Regions from separate parts of the Taylorella asinigenitalis MCE3 genome, predicted to be linked through region 1. Evidence: predicted binding sites of a transcription regulator. Region 1 holds the regulator's gene; the other holds the start of a gene.
The links. Region 1 encodes HrcA, which represses chaperone genes, less so after heat shock. Its sites were predicted from a motif close to TTAGCACTCNNNNNNNNNGAGTGCTAA; they were not measured.
Positions count from the first base shown of each region.

Region 2: the regulator HrcA is predicted to act here: its motif matches at 5,458-5,484, upstream of TASI_RS01740 (co-chaperone GroES).

Region 1 covers NC_016043.1:1,231,497-1,239,578, forward strand. Annotated here, with positions in the region: gene dnaK (molecular chaperone DnaK) at 1-1,732, opposite strand, end outside; gene grpE (nucleotide exchange factor GrpE) at 1,863-2,459, opposite strand; gene TASI_RS05805 (LbetaH domain-containing protein) at 2,529-3,089, opposite strand; gene hemH (ferrochelatase) at 3,076-4,089, opposite strand; gene hrcA (heat-inducible transcriptional repressor HrcA) at 4,091-5,095, opposite strand; gene TASI_RS05820 (NAD kinase) at 5,200-6,102, shown strand; gene recN (DNA repair protein RecN) at 6,096-7,787, shown strand; gene dapB (4-hydroxy-tetrahydrodipicolinate reductase) at 7,880-8,082, opposite strand, start outside.
Region 2 covers NC_016043.1:351,391-359,472, forward strand. Annotated here, with positions in the region: gene thiL (thiamine-phosphate kinase) at 1-1,102, shown strand, start outside; gene TASI_RS01715 (phosphatidylglycerophosphatase A family protein) at 1,118-1,639, shown strand; gene TASI_RS01720 (CinA family protein) at 1,624-2,115, shown strand; gene pyrF (orotidine-5'-phosphate decarboxylase) at 2,075-2,926, opposite strand; gene TASI_RS01730 (diacylglycerol kinase) at 2,929-3,327, opposite strand; gene groL (chaperonin GroEL) at 3,439-5,082, opposite strand; gene TASI_RS01740 (co-chaperone GroES) at 5,135-5,422, opposite strand; gene TASI_RS01745 (amino acid ABC transporter substrate-binding protein) at 5,536-6,546, opposite strand; gene TASI_RS07910 (hypothetical protein) at 6,716-7,123, shown strand; gene TASI_RS01755 (copper chaperone PCu(A)C) at 7,150-7,512, shown strand; gene TASI_RS01760 (alpha/beta fold hydrolase) at 7,609-8,082, opposite strand, start outside.

The sequences.
Region 1 (8,082 bases):
TAATAGCTTCTTCAAGATCTTTGATAGCTGACTCGATAGCTTCTTTTTCTGAAGCCTCAAGTTTATCGCCGTATTCAGTTAAAGATTTGCGAGTTGCATGAACTAAGCCATCAGCTTCATTACGCACTTTAACTAACTCCGCAATTTTCTTATCTGCTTCTTCATTATCTTGAGCATCTTTAACCATGCGTTCAATTTCTGCATCAGTCAAACCAGAGTTCGCAGTGATAGTGATTTTGTTTTCTTTTCCAGTGCCTTTATCTGTAGCTGACACATTCAAGATACCATTTGCGTCGATATCTAGAGTAACCTCAATCTGAGGAATACCGCGAGGAGCAGGTGGGATTCCTTCAAGATTAAATTCACCTAAAGCTTTGTTGTACTGAGCAATCTCACGTTCACCCTGGAACACTTTAATAGTTACTGCAGGTTGATTATCCTCCGCAGTTGAGAACACTTGAGTATGACGTGTAGGGATAGTGGTATTTTTCTGGATAAGCTTAGTCATCACACCACCCAATGTTTCAATACCTAAAGAAAGCGGAGTCACATCAAGAAGCAATACATCCTTACGATCTCCTGAAAGTACAGAACCTTGGATACCAGCACCTACCGCAACAGCTTCGTCTGGATTCACGTCTTTACGAGGAGCTTTACCGAAGAACTCTTGCACCTTCTCTTGAACTTTAGGCATGCGAGTCATACCGCCTACCAAAATTACATCGTCGATATCGCTAACTTTAATGCCCGCATCTTTAACCGCAATACGGCATGGCTCGATTGTACGTTCGATAAGATCTTCAACTAATGCCTCTAATTTCGCACGAGACAATTTCACATTCAAGTGTTTTGGACCTGAAGCATCCGCAGTAATATACGGAAGATTAATCTCAGTTTGAGTAGTAGATGAAAGTTCGATTTTCGCTTTCTCTGCAGCCTCTTTTAAACGTTGTAGAGCAAGCACATCTTTAGATAAATCTACGCCCTGATCTTTCTTAAATTCGCTAACAATATAGTCGATGATTCGTTGATCGAAGTCTTCACCGCCCAAGAAAGTATCACCGTTTGTAGATAGCACTTCAAACTGATTTGCTCCATCCACATCTGCAATTTCGATTATTGAAATATCGAATGTACCACCACCTAAGTCAAAAACTGCAATCTTACGGTCGCGAGATTCTTGCTTATCAAGACCGAAAGCAAGAGCTGCAGCTGTTGGCTCATTGATAATACGTAGTACATTTAAGCCAGCAATTTTACCTGCGTCTTTAGTAGCTTGGCGCTGACTGTCGTTGAAATATGCAGGCACAGTAATCACTGCATCTTTAACTTCCTCGCCCAAATAGTCTTCAGCAGTTTTTTTGATTTTGCGTAGGATGTCCGCTGATACTTGTTGTGGAGCTAATTTCTTACCGTTAGCTTCAACCCATGCATCGCCGTTTTCTGCTTCGACGATTTTATAAGGCATAAGATTAATATCTTTTTGAACTTCCTCATCCTTAAAACGACGTCCAATCAATCGCTTAACAGCAAAAATTGTGTTTTGAGGATTAGTTACAGCCTGACGCTTAGCAGGAGCACCCACAAGAATTTCTCCGTCTGCCGCATAGGCTACGATAGATGGAGTTGTACGTGCACCCTCAGAGTTTTCGATGACTTTAATTTGGCCGCCGTCCATAACTGAAACGCAGCTGTTAGTAGTTCCTAAGTCAATACCAATAATTTTAGACATATTGAAATCCTTTAAATAAATTCTTTATGATTTGTATGTATGGGTTGCATAAAAAATTTCAAGAAAAAATAGAAAATTTTCTTCCCTTAGGTGGCAATGGCCCCGCACCCCATCAATCTTTCCCTTTAACCTAACCAGCCGATACTATCACTAACGCAGGACGAACCACACGATCTGCTAATTTATACCCTTTTTGTAATACCTGAACGATACAGTCTTTCTCTACATCAGAGTCAGGGACAGATGAAATTGCTTGATGAAAATTAGGGTCAAACTTAGCTGAAGCTTCAGGAGCAATTTCTGTAAGATTATTTCTCTCTAAAGCTTGAGTTAATTGCTTATAAGTAAGATCCATGCCCTCTTTTAGACTTTCTAGACTTTGTTCTTCCGCACTTAAAGCAGCCTCTAGCGAATCTCTTACTGGCAATAACTCCGCCGCAAACCCCTCCAGTGCATATTTGCGAGCCTTAATAATCTCTTCATTTGAACGACGTCTAATATTTTCTACTTCAGCCATAGCACGCAAACTTTGATCTTGCATCTGCATAACTTGCTCTTGAAGCTCAGAAATCAATTTTTGTGGGTCTTCACTCTCAACAAAACCGTTATCCTGTTCTAATCCCTCTAATCCCTCATCCTCGATTTGATCCTGAATATCCTCTGAAGACTCATTATTTATTTCTTCATTAAGCTCAGAGTTATTCAAATCATTATCAGTATTTTGCATAAATACTCCAAAAAAATCCCTAGTTACTCAATGTATCTAGGGATGGTTTTGATTATTTCAAGTAATTCTTCAAAGAGTATTTTGGATTTTCCTATAGGCCGCCGCAAAACTAATATTTGTAAGCATAACGGATTCAGAGAAATTGCGTGCATCCTCAGGCACCGTATCTAATTTGTTTAGGTCAGTCGCTTTTCGAACAACAGTCGCAGATGGCAAATAAAATCTCTCAGGAATATCGTGGCTGTCGACCACACAGTTATGACGCAATACAGATTCATCCCCCACTACCGAGTTATAAACCACAGTATTAAAGCCCACAAACACACGGTTTCCAATAACACATGGCCCATGAATAATAGATCTGTGGGCAATGCTTGAGTGCTCTCCAATCACAACTGGTGCCCCATCCTTAGAATGAATTACTACCCCATCCTGAATATTAGAATAAGCACCGATTGTAATAGGCTCGATATCCCCATTTGCGTCTACCTCATCAGCACGAATAACGGCATATGGACCGATAAACACATTCGGCCCAACAATAACCCTACCACAGACAATAGCCGTCGGATCAACAAAAGCCGTCTCAGATACTTCAGGAAAATCTCCTCTAGGATTAAGTCTTAACATTTTGACTCCAATTACTAATATGGTCATTGATAATATTTGCTAGCCCCTGAGCCCAAAATTCATCACCATTAAGACATGGGATATAGCTAAATTTCTCGCCCCCATTTTCTGAAAATATTTCTCGCAATTCGCGGTCGATTTCATCTATTGTCTCTATGCAATCAGCCGCAAACCCAGGAGCAATAATATGCACATTTTTTACTTCCTGAGCTGGGTAAGAGCGTATAACCGATTCAGTAGCAGGCTCAATCCACTTTGCCCGACCAAATTTCGATTGAAATGCCAAATCTACTTGAGGCCCTCCCTGTGGCAATGCCCCCTTTATCAGCTCCACCGTCCGCACACATTGCTCATAATAAGGATCTCCCGCATCGATCATAGTTTGTGGCAGTCCATGAAAGCTGCATAGCAATCTGTCTGGCTTTCCATGCTCATCCCAATGCCTTAAGATCGACTTGACAATAGCCCCAATATACTCCTCTCTTTCGTAATAGCTTTTTATAAAGCGTATCTCGGGAAGGTTCCTAATTTTATTTAAAGCTCTAGATACTGCATCGTAAACAGACCCAGTAGTTGATCCCGAATACTGCGGATACAAAGGCACGAATAAAATTCTTTCAATTCCCTCATTACCGAACTTTTTGATTTCATCATTAATGGAGGGCGATCCGTATGTCATAGCCACCCCAACGGAAATGTTGCTTGATAAGAATTTTTTAATATTTTCCGCTAAATCCTGCGTATGATACAAAAGCGGAGCACCCCTCTCCTCAGACCAAATACTTTCATATTTAGGTACTAATTTTGGAGCTCTTAGTGGCAATATAAACGCATTCAATATCACTTTCCAAATAACTGGATTCACCTCTATTACGCGTCTATCAGATAAGAATTCTTTTAAATAGGCCCTGATTGCGGATGTTGTTGGTTTCTCTGGTGTACCTAAATTTATAAGAAGAACGCCTATGCGATTATTATGAGAATCTAATGAAGAATGCATATTAACCATTCAATGTATTTGATAATAATTTAGCCGTGATATCAACTATGGGTATAACCTTATCGTACGCCATGCGACTTGGACCTATCACGCCTAAAGACCCTATGATTTTACCATTTGATTTATAGGATGATGCGACTATAGATAAGTCCTGAAGTGGCATGTATGGCGACTCTCCGCCAATATAAATCTGCACTCCTTGAGAATGCGATACCAAATCCAGTATATGTGCAAGTTCCGATTTTTGCTCAAAAAGCGAAAATGTCTTCTTGAGTTTTGAGAGATCACTGACCAAATCTTCAGAATCGAGAAGTTTTCCCTGACCTGCGATTTTTATTTGACCACCCGAAGATGTCAATCCAGAATCTATAGCCGATTGCATTAGGGATGATATATCAAGTTTTAAGTCTTTCAGCTGATTTGTGATTTCGCTTCTAACTTGTGAAAGAGGCATGCCTGAATAATGTGTATTTAAAAATAAAGCCGCTTCATGCAATGATGAATCCGTAATTTCAGGGTTCACATTTAGTATCTTATTGAACACTTCACCTTCAGGTGACACTAAAATCATCAGAACCGTTCTGTCCGAGAGTCGCACAAATTCGATATGCCTAAAGTGCAATTCTCTATTTGGAATTACAACTACACCTGCAAAATGTGTAAGTTTTGAAAGAATGCCTGCCGCCGTTTCAATTAAATCTGGAACTGAATTTGCATTTGAAGTACTTAAAGCTTCTTCTATGATTGCATGGCTCTCACAAAAACTCGGTTTAGAAGTAAGCAAATTATTTACAAAATATGAATACCCTTTTGGTGTGGGTACCCGACCAGCAGATGTATGGGGGCTATGAATAAGGCCTAGACGTTCTAGATCCGACATAACGTTGCGTATAGTTGCTGATGACAAACTGAAATGAGTGGCCAAAAGCTTAGACCCAACAGGTTGACCCTTTTGAATATATTCTTGAATTAGTTTAGTAAGTAATTCTGAAGATCTGTCATCCATCTCAAACCCATTATGCCCTAGGATAAAAAAATCCTAGTACCAATTTTATACACTGCTTAATATATAATTCATTTAATCATATTTTGCTTATATAAGGTTGATCTATGCATTTTTCAACCATTGCTTTGGTTGGGCGTTATCAAGATTCAGGCATGGACGTGCCTTTGCGTGAATTGGCTAATCAGCTAATTGATGCGGGAATTGAAGTTATTATCGAAAAAGACACAGCTAAATATACTCGATTAAATGAGTATCACATTGGCTCTATGGACCAGATTGGTGCACTTGCAGATATGGCTATTGTTTTAGGGGGTGATGGCACAATGTTGGGAGCCGCTCGCTCACTTGCACCTTATCACGTGCCATTACTTGGCATAAATCATGGTCGTTTAGGATTTATAACAGATGTTCCAGTACATAAATCAAAAGCTGCAGTGCAGTCTGTTATTGAAGGAAAATTTACAGTTGAAAAAAGAGCCTTACTTGAAGGCTCGATAATTCGTGGGTCTGAGGAAATTCATGCAGGTATCGCACTAAATGACGTAGTATTAAATCGTGCTGGCATCGCAGGGATGATAGAGGTGTCCGTTGATTTCGATGGGGTTCATATGTATAGGCAGAGGGCCGACGGCATAATCATTTCCACCCCTACAGGATCTACTGCATATGCTCTATCTGCGGATGGACCAATTATGCACCCTAAAACAGATGCGTTTTTAGTCGTGCCCATTGCACCGCAGACACTATCGCATAGGCCTATTGTGCTCCCTACTAGTGGAGCGATAACTCTAACCGTATGCGATGCGAGCCATTCAGGGTTTGGAGCAAACGTGCACTTTGATATGCAAAGCTGGAATAATCTTCAAGTTAACGACAAAATCATGGTACGAAAATCCAAGAATCCAGCTCAGTTTATCCATCCAGTGGGATATAGCTATTTCTCAACTCTACGCAAAAAACTGCACTGGAATATCATGCCAGAAGGCCATGAGGAAGGCGAATGCTAGTTTCTCTGCATATTCGTGATTTTGTGATTGTAGAACGTGCAGATATTTCTTTTGAGGAAGGATTTACTGTATTCACGGGTGAAACTGGAGCTGGAAAATCTATTTTGATTGATGCTTTACTTCTAACACTAGGGCAAAGAGCGAGCTCATCTGTTGTACGCAGTGGCTGTGCAAAGGCTGATATAACCTCAGTTTTTACTGTTAGCGATAATGTAGGGCATTGGCTTAAAGAGCACGATTACGGGACAGACGAGTTAATTTTGCGACGCATTATTGATTCAAATTCAAATAGCAAAGCCTTTATAAATGGGGTGCCGTGTACATTGGCACTAATGAAGGAGATTGCTGAATTAGTGATTGATATTCATGGCCAGCACGCACATCAACTTTTATTACGCTCACAATCTCAACGCGATTTACTTGATGCACAGGGAGGTCATTTCTCATTAGTACGGGAAGTAGCTGATGCATGGAATAAATGGCAATCAGCAAAAAAACTACTAGATGAAGCAAAATCAAAAGCCGATAGTATTGATAGAGAAATTGCACAGGTTCAGTGGGAGCTTAGTGAGCTTCAAGAATTGCAGCCTGTTGAGGGCGAATGGGTTCTTATAAATGAAGAGCATACTAGGCTTTCAAATGCGAGTGAACTGATTGAAGGCGTTGCTCAAATCATTAATCTGCTTGATTCGGAAAACGATGGTGCTGTATGTGCCTATGGTTCTGGAGTTGGTGTTGGTGTAGTCGATGGCTTAGAACAAAGCGTCTCAATCTTAAATGATTTAGTTGAGAGCGATAAATCCTTGCGTGATATATTAGATTCATTGGAATCCGCAAGAATCGCTGCAGATGAGGCTCACAGTGAATTACGTCGTTACCTCAATAATGTTGAAAATGATCCCGCACAACTCGATTCAGTTGAAGCACGTCTTCGCAAATACTACGATTTATCGAAAAAATTTCGCTTTCAACCAGAGGATGCACTTGAGCATAAACAGCGGTTAGAAGCACGATTGGCTGATCTTGAAGTGTCTGTTGATATTGATGGGCTTGAGACTCAAGTTCAGGATTGCGAGAGTAACTATATGTCCATTGCCAGTAAACTAAGCGAAGCAAGAAAAGCCACTGCAGCGACTCTTGGGGCAGAAGTTAGTAAGGCTATGCAAACACTAGCGATGGAGGGAGGACGATTTGAGATAGCGACGGAAGCATTGCCACAAGCGAATGCTCATGGATTGGAATCTGTTCAATTTTTAGTCGCAGGTCATGCGGGGACCGAAGTTATGCCATTATCGAAAGTCGCATCTGGAGGGGAATTAGCACGAATATCGCTTGCAATTTCGGTTATTGCCAGCCGTGCGCAACAAGTGCCTACTCTTATATTTGATGAAGTTGACTCTGGGATTGGGGGCGGCGTTGCAGAAATAGTAGGCAAACTTTTGCGTAAACTTTCAGGCGACCATCAGGTTTTGTGCGTCACACATTTGCCTCAGGTAGCGGCATGTGCTCATCATCATTTTGAGGTCAATAAAGAGAGCCGAGAAAGCGGAACCATCTCAACGATACGCGAATTGGATGAAACGCAAAGAGTGGACGAAATCGCTCGTATGCTTGGAGGCGTGAAAATCACGGCGACTACTAAAGCACATGCGAAGGAGCTCATAGAGACAAGTTCTGAAGAGTGAGGGATTTAGATCTATGAGTGGGATTTGCTTAGGAGAATAAGCTCTAAGCAAGGGCCTAAGCCTTGGACCTGAGATTGGAACAAAGCAAGGGCTTATAAATCAGAAGCGATAACGTCCTGCATATCGAATAAGCCAGTGTCCTTGCTCTCAAGAAATAGAGCCGCCTTAAACGCCCCTTCAGCATAATGCTCACGGCTCGAAGACTTATGCGTGATTTCAATAACCTCGCCTTCACCGCAAAACATAACCTTATGTTCACCGACAATAGAGCCGCCTCGTACCACAGAAAAGCCAA
Region 2 (8,082 bases), 760 kb from region 1:
CGACATTATTGAAAACTATTTCAGTTTTTCAAAAGCAACGCGAGAAGTTCCTATAACGGTGGGAGATGATTGTGCAATTTTTACGCCACCGTTTGGCCATACGCATATTGCAACAAGTGCTGATCTATTGATTGAGGGTCAGCATTTTTTTTCTGATGTTAATCCTAAAAATTTGGGGCATAAGGCACTGGCTGTAAATCTATCGGATTTAGCGGCTATGGGAGCAGAACCAATTGGATGCCTGTTGTCGTTGGCATTGCCATCTATAGATCAGTCATGGATTGCTCAATTTACTGAAGGGTTTAGAAATTTATCAGAAAAATATATGTGCCCTTTGATTGGCGGAGATCTCTCCAAAAGCAAAATGGGCATCATTATAAATGTCACAGTTTTTGGCGGCCTAAATGTAAATTTTAGAAGAAGTGCTACTTCGGCGTTTATGACTCGTGCGGGGGCACGTGCAGGTGATGATATTTGGGTTTCAGGCAATCTTGGAAAAGCTCATCTCGCATATACCACTAAACGCGACAATCCAAATGATTTAGCTAAATATGCGATGATTTTTGAAGCTCTGGAATTACCGGAACCTCGTATAGATCTAGGCAAATCTCTAATTAGACGCGCTACTTCATGCATAGATATATCCGATGGGCTTGTTCAAGACCTAGGTCATATCATGAAAAGCAGCAAAAAAACCGCAGAAATTCATTTAGAAAAAATTCCATACGATAAGAATTTAGAAAAGCAATTTAGCAAAGAACAGATTCGTGAGGCTATTTTATCTGGGGGCGATTGCTATGAATTATGTTTCACTGCACCCCCAGAGAATCGTGCCATAATAGAGAGGCTTTCTGATTCTTTGCAACTAAAATTAACGAGAATAGGTGAAGTGAGCTGGCGTTTTAATATTGACAGAGAGAGAAGGGAACGAGTAAAGCGTAGACAGGAATTGAGAAATAAATTTGAAAAGAATAATTATTATGTTGATACTACGCCTTTCACACCTATTCCACACGCTCAAGGTAAACCACGCCCACCAGTGGAAGTTTATGAAAACGGGGAGTTAATTGAAGTTCCAAATGGTGGGTTTCAGCATTTTTGATTTATATTGATTGAGATGGAATCGGGAAACATTGCCACAAAAATATCTTTTGCATGGATGCTTCGAAAGCCTTTTAGAATCTTAGCCTTAGGTTTTGGGGCAGGACTCATAAAACCAGGGCCGGGGACTTGGGGCTCATTTGTGGGCCTATTAATATGGTGGCTTTTCGATTTGCTATCACTCTCTTTAATATGGCGATTTGTAATCATATGCGTGATGTTTATTGCGGGTTTGTGGATTTGTGGACAAACTTCAAAAGACATAGGTGAACATGATAGTGGCTCAATTGTGTGGGACGAAATAGTGGCCGTGCTGTTTTTGATTCTTTGTATCGCTCCTCAAGAATACGCATTTTATTTTATTGCAGTGATTATTTTTCGCATCTTTGATATATGGAAGCCATTTCCCATCGCATATTTCGATCGAAAATTGAGGTCTTCATTTGGAATAATGTTCGATGATTTATTAGCTGCTGTATATTCTTTTTTAACGTTCAAAATTTTGATTCTTATTTTAATATTATGGATTTACAAGTAGAAAAGGTAGCAAAGATTCTTGTAGATCGCTCGGCTCGAATTTGTTTAGTAGAGTCATGCACTGGTGGGCTTATTTCTAAAATGTTAACCGACATACCAGGGTCTAGTAAGTGGTTTGAGTGTGGCCTAGTTACTTATTCGAATGAATCTAAAATCGCTCTAGTAGGCGTTCCTAGCGAAGTTATTGCACAGTATGGTGCTGTAAGTGCAGAGACTGCAAAAGAGATGGCCATGGGCGCTTTGAAGCGATTTGATAGGTGCGATTACTCAATTTCTGTAACGGGCATTGCAGGTCCAGGTGGTGGTTCAGAGGCTAAGCCAGTGGGTACGGTGTTTTTTGGTTTAGGCGTGCGAGATGAACATGGGTCGATAAGTTCAAGCGTGCACGGGAAACATATAAAAGGGGAGAGTCGAGATCAGATTCGAAATGAAAGTGCTAAGTGTGCACTTTCCCTATTTTTAGAATTGTTTGATTGATTTTGTCCCGAGTTTTGCGAGCCACGTCTGATGCAGCTTGCAAGCAATCTTCAGCACCGCTAGCGTATAAAATCGCACGAGATGAGTTGATTAAGAGAGCATTGCCACCGAAAGAGAGGGCGGCAGTCACAGTAGCCTCCAAATCCCCGCCCTGAGCCCCTATGCCAGGAATCAGAAGCGGCATATCAGGCCCAACAATTTCTCGAACGCGTGCAATCTCATTCGGATAAGTCGCACCCACGACAAGCCCAAGCTGCCCGCTAGCGTTCCACTTTTTGCACGCAAGGGTGGCTATATGCTCGTAAAGTCTCATCCTGCCATATTCTCCCTCGACCTCAAGAAATTGAAGATCCGAACCACCCGCATTCGATGTACGACACAAAACGATAACACCGCGATCCTTCCACTCCAAATACGGCTCTATCGAATCAAAGCCCATATACGGATTCACGGTCACAGCATCCGCACCATAGCGCTCAAAAGCCTCAATCGCATACTGCTTCGCTGTCGTGCCAATGTCTCCGCGCTTTGCATCAAGAATAACCACAAGCGACGGATGCTCCCGACGTATATGCTCGCACAACCTCTCCAGCTCCCGCTCTGCACCTAATGCCGCAAAATACGCAATCTGCGGCTTAAATCCGCACACATAAGGAGCACAAGCATCCACCATATCGCGACAAAAATCGTACACCCCTTCCGTAGTGCATGCATAATGAGTGGGAATGCGGCTGATATCAGGATCAAGCCCAAGCATCAGTGCCGAATTTTGCTTATCCCACACCGCACGAAGTTTAGTGATGAAATCCATAACTACGACCAATCAGCGAAATAGCGAATTACAAAATAAAGCCATGTGAAAAATGAGAAGACAAGACATAGGAAAATAGCGGCACTTCCAAGATCCTTCGCTCTTTTGATCATCTCGTCGTAGTCATTTATTATGCGATCGCCCAAGGTCTCGAGTGCGGAATTAAGCAACTCTACGATAAGCACAAGAAATAAGGTGAATAAAAGCACAATCACTTCGATTGGCGTGCGTCCAAGAACAAATGCTAATGGGCACATAAAGCATGCGATTAAAAATTCCTGGCAGAAGGAGGCTTCAAATTTGAAGGCAGACCTGAACCCTTGGAATGAATATTTTGTGGCATTCCAGATACGGTTATATGTGAGCTTGCTTTTGTATGGACTTTCGTAGTCTTCTGACATTTTAGGTGGCAATGTTTTCGAATCCGAAAATTATAACTGATACCCGCAAAAATAAAGGCATAAACCCCGTGTGAAGTTTACGCCTTTCATTGTGTATGGTTATCTTAAAAATTAGAAGCCCATGCCACCCATACCGCCCATGCCGCCCATGTCAGGCATTGCAGGAGCAGGTTTGTCTTCAACAACTTCAGTTACTGCAGCTTCTGTAGTTAGAAGTAAGCTTGCAACTGATGCCGCATTTTGCAGTGCGTTACGAGTCACTTTAGTTGGATCAAGAACGCCTTGTTCCATCATATCGCCGTACTCACCTGTAGCTGCGTTGTATCCGTAGTTACCTTTACCGTTAAGAACGTTATTTAAAACTACGCTTGGCTCCTCACCAGCATTTGATACGATAGTGCGAAGTGGAGCTTCGATAGCACGTAAAACAAGTTTGATACCAGCATCTTGATCTGCATTTTCGCCTTTAACCGCAGAAATTGCTTCTTTAGTGCGAAGTAAAGCGACACCACCTCCAGGAACAATACCTTCTTCGACTGCAGCACGAGTTGCGTGTAGAGCATCTTCTACGCGAGCTTTTTTCTCTTTCATCTCAACTTCAGTCGCAGCACCAACACGAATAACAGCAACGCCACCAGCTAATTTAGCTACGCGCTCTTGAAGTTTTTCGCGATCGTAATCAGAAGTAGCTTCTTCGATTTGACGACGAATTAAATTAACGCGAGATTCAATTTTTTCTACAGCACCTGCACCGTCGATAATAGTTGTGCTTTCTTTAGCAACTTCTACACGTTTAGCTTGACCAAGATTCTCTAAAGTAGCTGTTTCTAAAGACATACCAGTTTCTTCAGAAATAACAACACCATTAGTTAGGATTGCGATATCTTCAAGCATAGCTTTACGACGATCACCAAAACCTGGAGCTTTAACTGCAACAGTTTTAAGAATGCCACGGATATTGTTTACTACTAATGTAGCTAGAGCTTCACCTTCCACGTCTTCAGCGATAATTAGTAGAGGGCGGCTAGTTTTAGCAACTTGCTCTAACACTGGCAATAAATCGCGGATATTTGAGATTTTTTTGTCGTAGATAAGTATAAATGGCTCATCTAGAGCAGCAATTTGTTTTTCGCCGTTATTAATGAAATATGGAGATAGGTAGCCACGGTCAAATTGCATACCTTCAACTACATCTAACTCATTTTCAAGTGATTTACCGTCTTCAACAGTAATAACACCTTCTTTACCTACTTTGTCCATAGCATTAGCGATAATTTCACCTACTGAAGTATCGCTATTTGCTGAGATAGAAGCAACTTGAGCGATTTCTTTTGAAGTCGAGCTTGGACGTGAAAGTTTTTGAAGCTCTTCTACAGAAGCCGCAACCGCTTTATCGATACCGCGTTTAAGATCCATTGGATTAATACCAGCCGCTACATATTTAAGTCCTTCTTCTACGATTGATTGAGCAAGGACTGTAGCTGTAGTGGTGCCGTCACCCGCATTATCCGCAGTTTTAGAGGCAACTTCACGAACTAGCTGTGCACCGATATTTTCGAATTTATCTTTAAGTTCAATTTCTTTGGCAACGCTTACGCCGTCCTTCGTTACTAATGGTGCACCAAATGAGCGCTCTAATACAACATTACGTCCTTTAGGGCCAAGTGTAGTTTTAACTGCGTTAGCTAGTACGTTTACGCCACGAACAATACGTGAGCGTGCGTCATCACCGAAAAATACTTGTTTTGCTGTCATTTTATAAATTCCTAAAATTTTTTAACTATATAAATGTGGGGTCAATATGCGATTATTCAACTACAGCAAGGATTTCTTCGTCACGAATAACTAAGAATTCTTCACCGTCCATTTTTACTGCTTGTCCAGCATATTTACCGAAAAGTACACGATCGCCTACTTTTAAATCTACAGAAATTAACTGACCGCTTTCTGATTTACGACCTGGGCCAACTGCTACAACTTCACCGATATCTTGTTTTTCTTCAGCACTTCCGGCAAGGATAATGCCAGACTCAGTAGTTTTTTTGTTATCTACTCGTTTGATAACCACTAAATTTTGTAATGGACGTAATGCCATGGATAAACTCCTAATACGTAATCAAAATAAAAAAATTAGCACTCAATGCTCATGAGTGCTAATTATATGGGCTAAATTGTAAATTTCAAGAGTGGATTGAAATCCTTCCCATTTTAGCGAACAGGTAAACCGTAGTGAAGTCCGCCTTCAGTGTATAGTTTATTGATTCCACGCGGAATTTTAAGAACACTGTCTTTTCCTACATTTCTCTCAAAGCTCTCACCATAGTTTCCAACTTGTTTGATAACTTGGTAAGCCCAGTCCTCACTAAGTCCTAAGTTTTTACCGCTTCCTTCAGTTACCCCAAGAAGTCTTTGTACGTTAGGGTTAGTAGATTTTTTCTGTTCATCTACGTTTTTACTAGTGATTCCAAGTTCTTCTGCATTCCATTGAGCATGCATAACCCATTTAACTATATTGAACCATTTATCATCGCTTTGACGTACAAAAGGTCCTAGAGGTTCTTTAGAAATAATTTCTGGCAATACCATATACTCATCTGGATTAGAAAGTTTTGAAATTCTGATTGATGCCAAGCCAGATGCATCAGTCGAGAATACATCGCATCGACCAGAAGCAAATGCATTAACTACTTCATTAAACTGATCAAATACTACTGGTTTATAAGTGATTTTGTTTGCACGAGCCCAGTCAGCCATAGTGTTTTCGTTAGAAGTACCAGTTTGCATACATACAGTAGCACCATCTAATTCTTTTGCACTTTTAACTCCAAGAGATTTTTTGATTAGAAATCCTTGACCATCGTAGAAATTAACGCCTGGAGACATAAGCCCGATAGCAGTATCTCTTTGCTGAGTTACTGTAGTGTTACGAGTAAGAATATCGATTTCCCCTGATTGAAGGGCAGTAAATCTTTGTTGAGAGTTCAAAGGTACAGTTTTAAATTTAGTAGCATCACCAAATACTGCCGCAGCAACAGATTTACATAGGTCCACATCAAGACCTTCCCATTCACCTTTATCGTTAGGAGCTGAGAAGCCAGCAAATCCAGTAGTGGTACCACATACTACGTGACCTCGACTTTTAACTGTGTCTAGAGTGTCCGCTTGAGCTTGAGCTGAAGCTAGTACAAGCCCAGCAAATAATAAAGATAATTTTTTCATGTAATCCCCTAAGAGAGTAATAGTTTGTTTAGAAAATATATCAAATTTAGGGTCAAAATGTGACAATGTAGCAAAAGGTAAAAAATCTTTTTCTTTATTTCAAAATGTATACACAAGGTATATACATGGTTAGAATAATTTCACTTTCTAATCCAAATGGAGATTTATTATGAAATCAACACTATTCTTAACAATGGGTTTGGCATTCAGTTCTGTAGCATTTGCTCAATCTGCTTCTACTATGGTTGATTCAGCTAAGGATGAGATGAAATCGGCTGTGGTTGAAAATACTGATGCAGATAGAAAACCTCTTCTTATCAAACCTAAAAATCAAGCTCAACCTAAATCAGTAACTAAAACTAATACTGATGAATCTATGGACGGCATGAAAGATGACCATGACCATGAGAAACATGATCATGACCATGACCATGACAAACATGACCATAAAAAACATGACCATGACCACAAGAAACATGATCATGACCATGACCATGACCATGACAAACATGACCATGACAAACATGATCATGATAAAGAGCACAAAAATGATGTTCTAAAAAAAAAGCACCAGTAAGTAATGTAAGCGAAAACGACATTGATGTGACTCAATGTTGGATTAGGCTTTTCCCTTCTGATAGGTTCTCTGCTTTATATTTTGATATAAAAAATAATAGTGAATCAGAAACTGCTTATGTAGTGGGTGTCAGTTCCGAAAAATTTGGGGTTGCTGACCTTCACGAAACATATACATCAGAAGATACATTAGTTGGTATGAGATCTGTTGATTGGGTTGAAGTTCCACCTCAATCAACAGTGAACTTCAAAAGTGGCGGATATCATGTAATGTTATCTAAACACGAAGTAAAAGTGGGTGATGAGATTGAGTTTAATGTCAAACTAAGTAACGACAAATCTAAATCGTTCTCTTGTAAGGCTAATGATGTAAAAGCCACAACTTACTAAGATGCGTAAAACTTAAAGGGCTAATTAACTTAGCCCTTTTTTTGTTTTTACTACACGATTTTGCTAGGATTTTTAACATTTAAATTTTGATTTCGCCTAAACCTTCTGCATTGATTCTATATGCTCGATAATAAGTTCATTAAATTTGTGTGGGACTGCTAAATTCATACCATGAGAAGAGGGCCCTATTATATGTAATTTAGAAGACGGCCACATATCATGTAAATCTCTAACAATTGTTGGGAAGGGTTTAGGACTATGCTCACCTCCTATAATCGTAATAGGAACTTCTTTATCTATATTTTCAAGATTTTCTTTCTCTATCAAAAATGGAGGTTCACTTTTTTGAACGTTTAGTGTGTGTATATTATCTAGAACCATTTCTTTAAACCATGGAACCATTTTCTTATAAGTCCCAGCCCCACTAACTAAGTCCACAAATTTTTCTGCACCTTTTTCAATTTCACCATCAAGAATAAATTGCAGGGCTTCACGTCGACCAGCTAGACCCTCCGTAAGTTGGGATTTGGTCCTAATCCCAGGGTCGGCAAGGATAATGGATTTAACTCT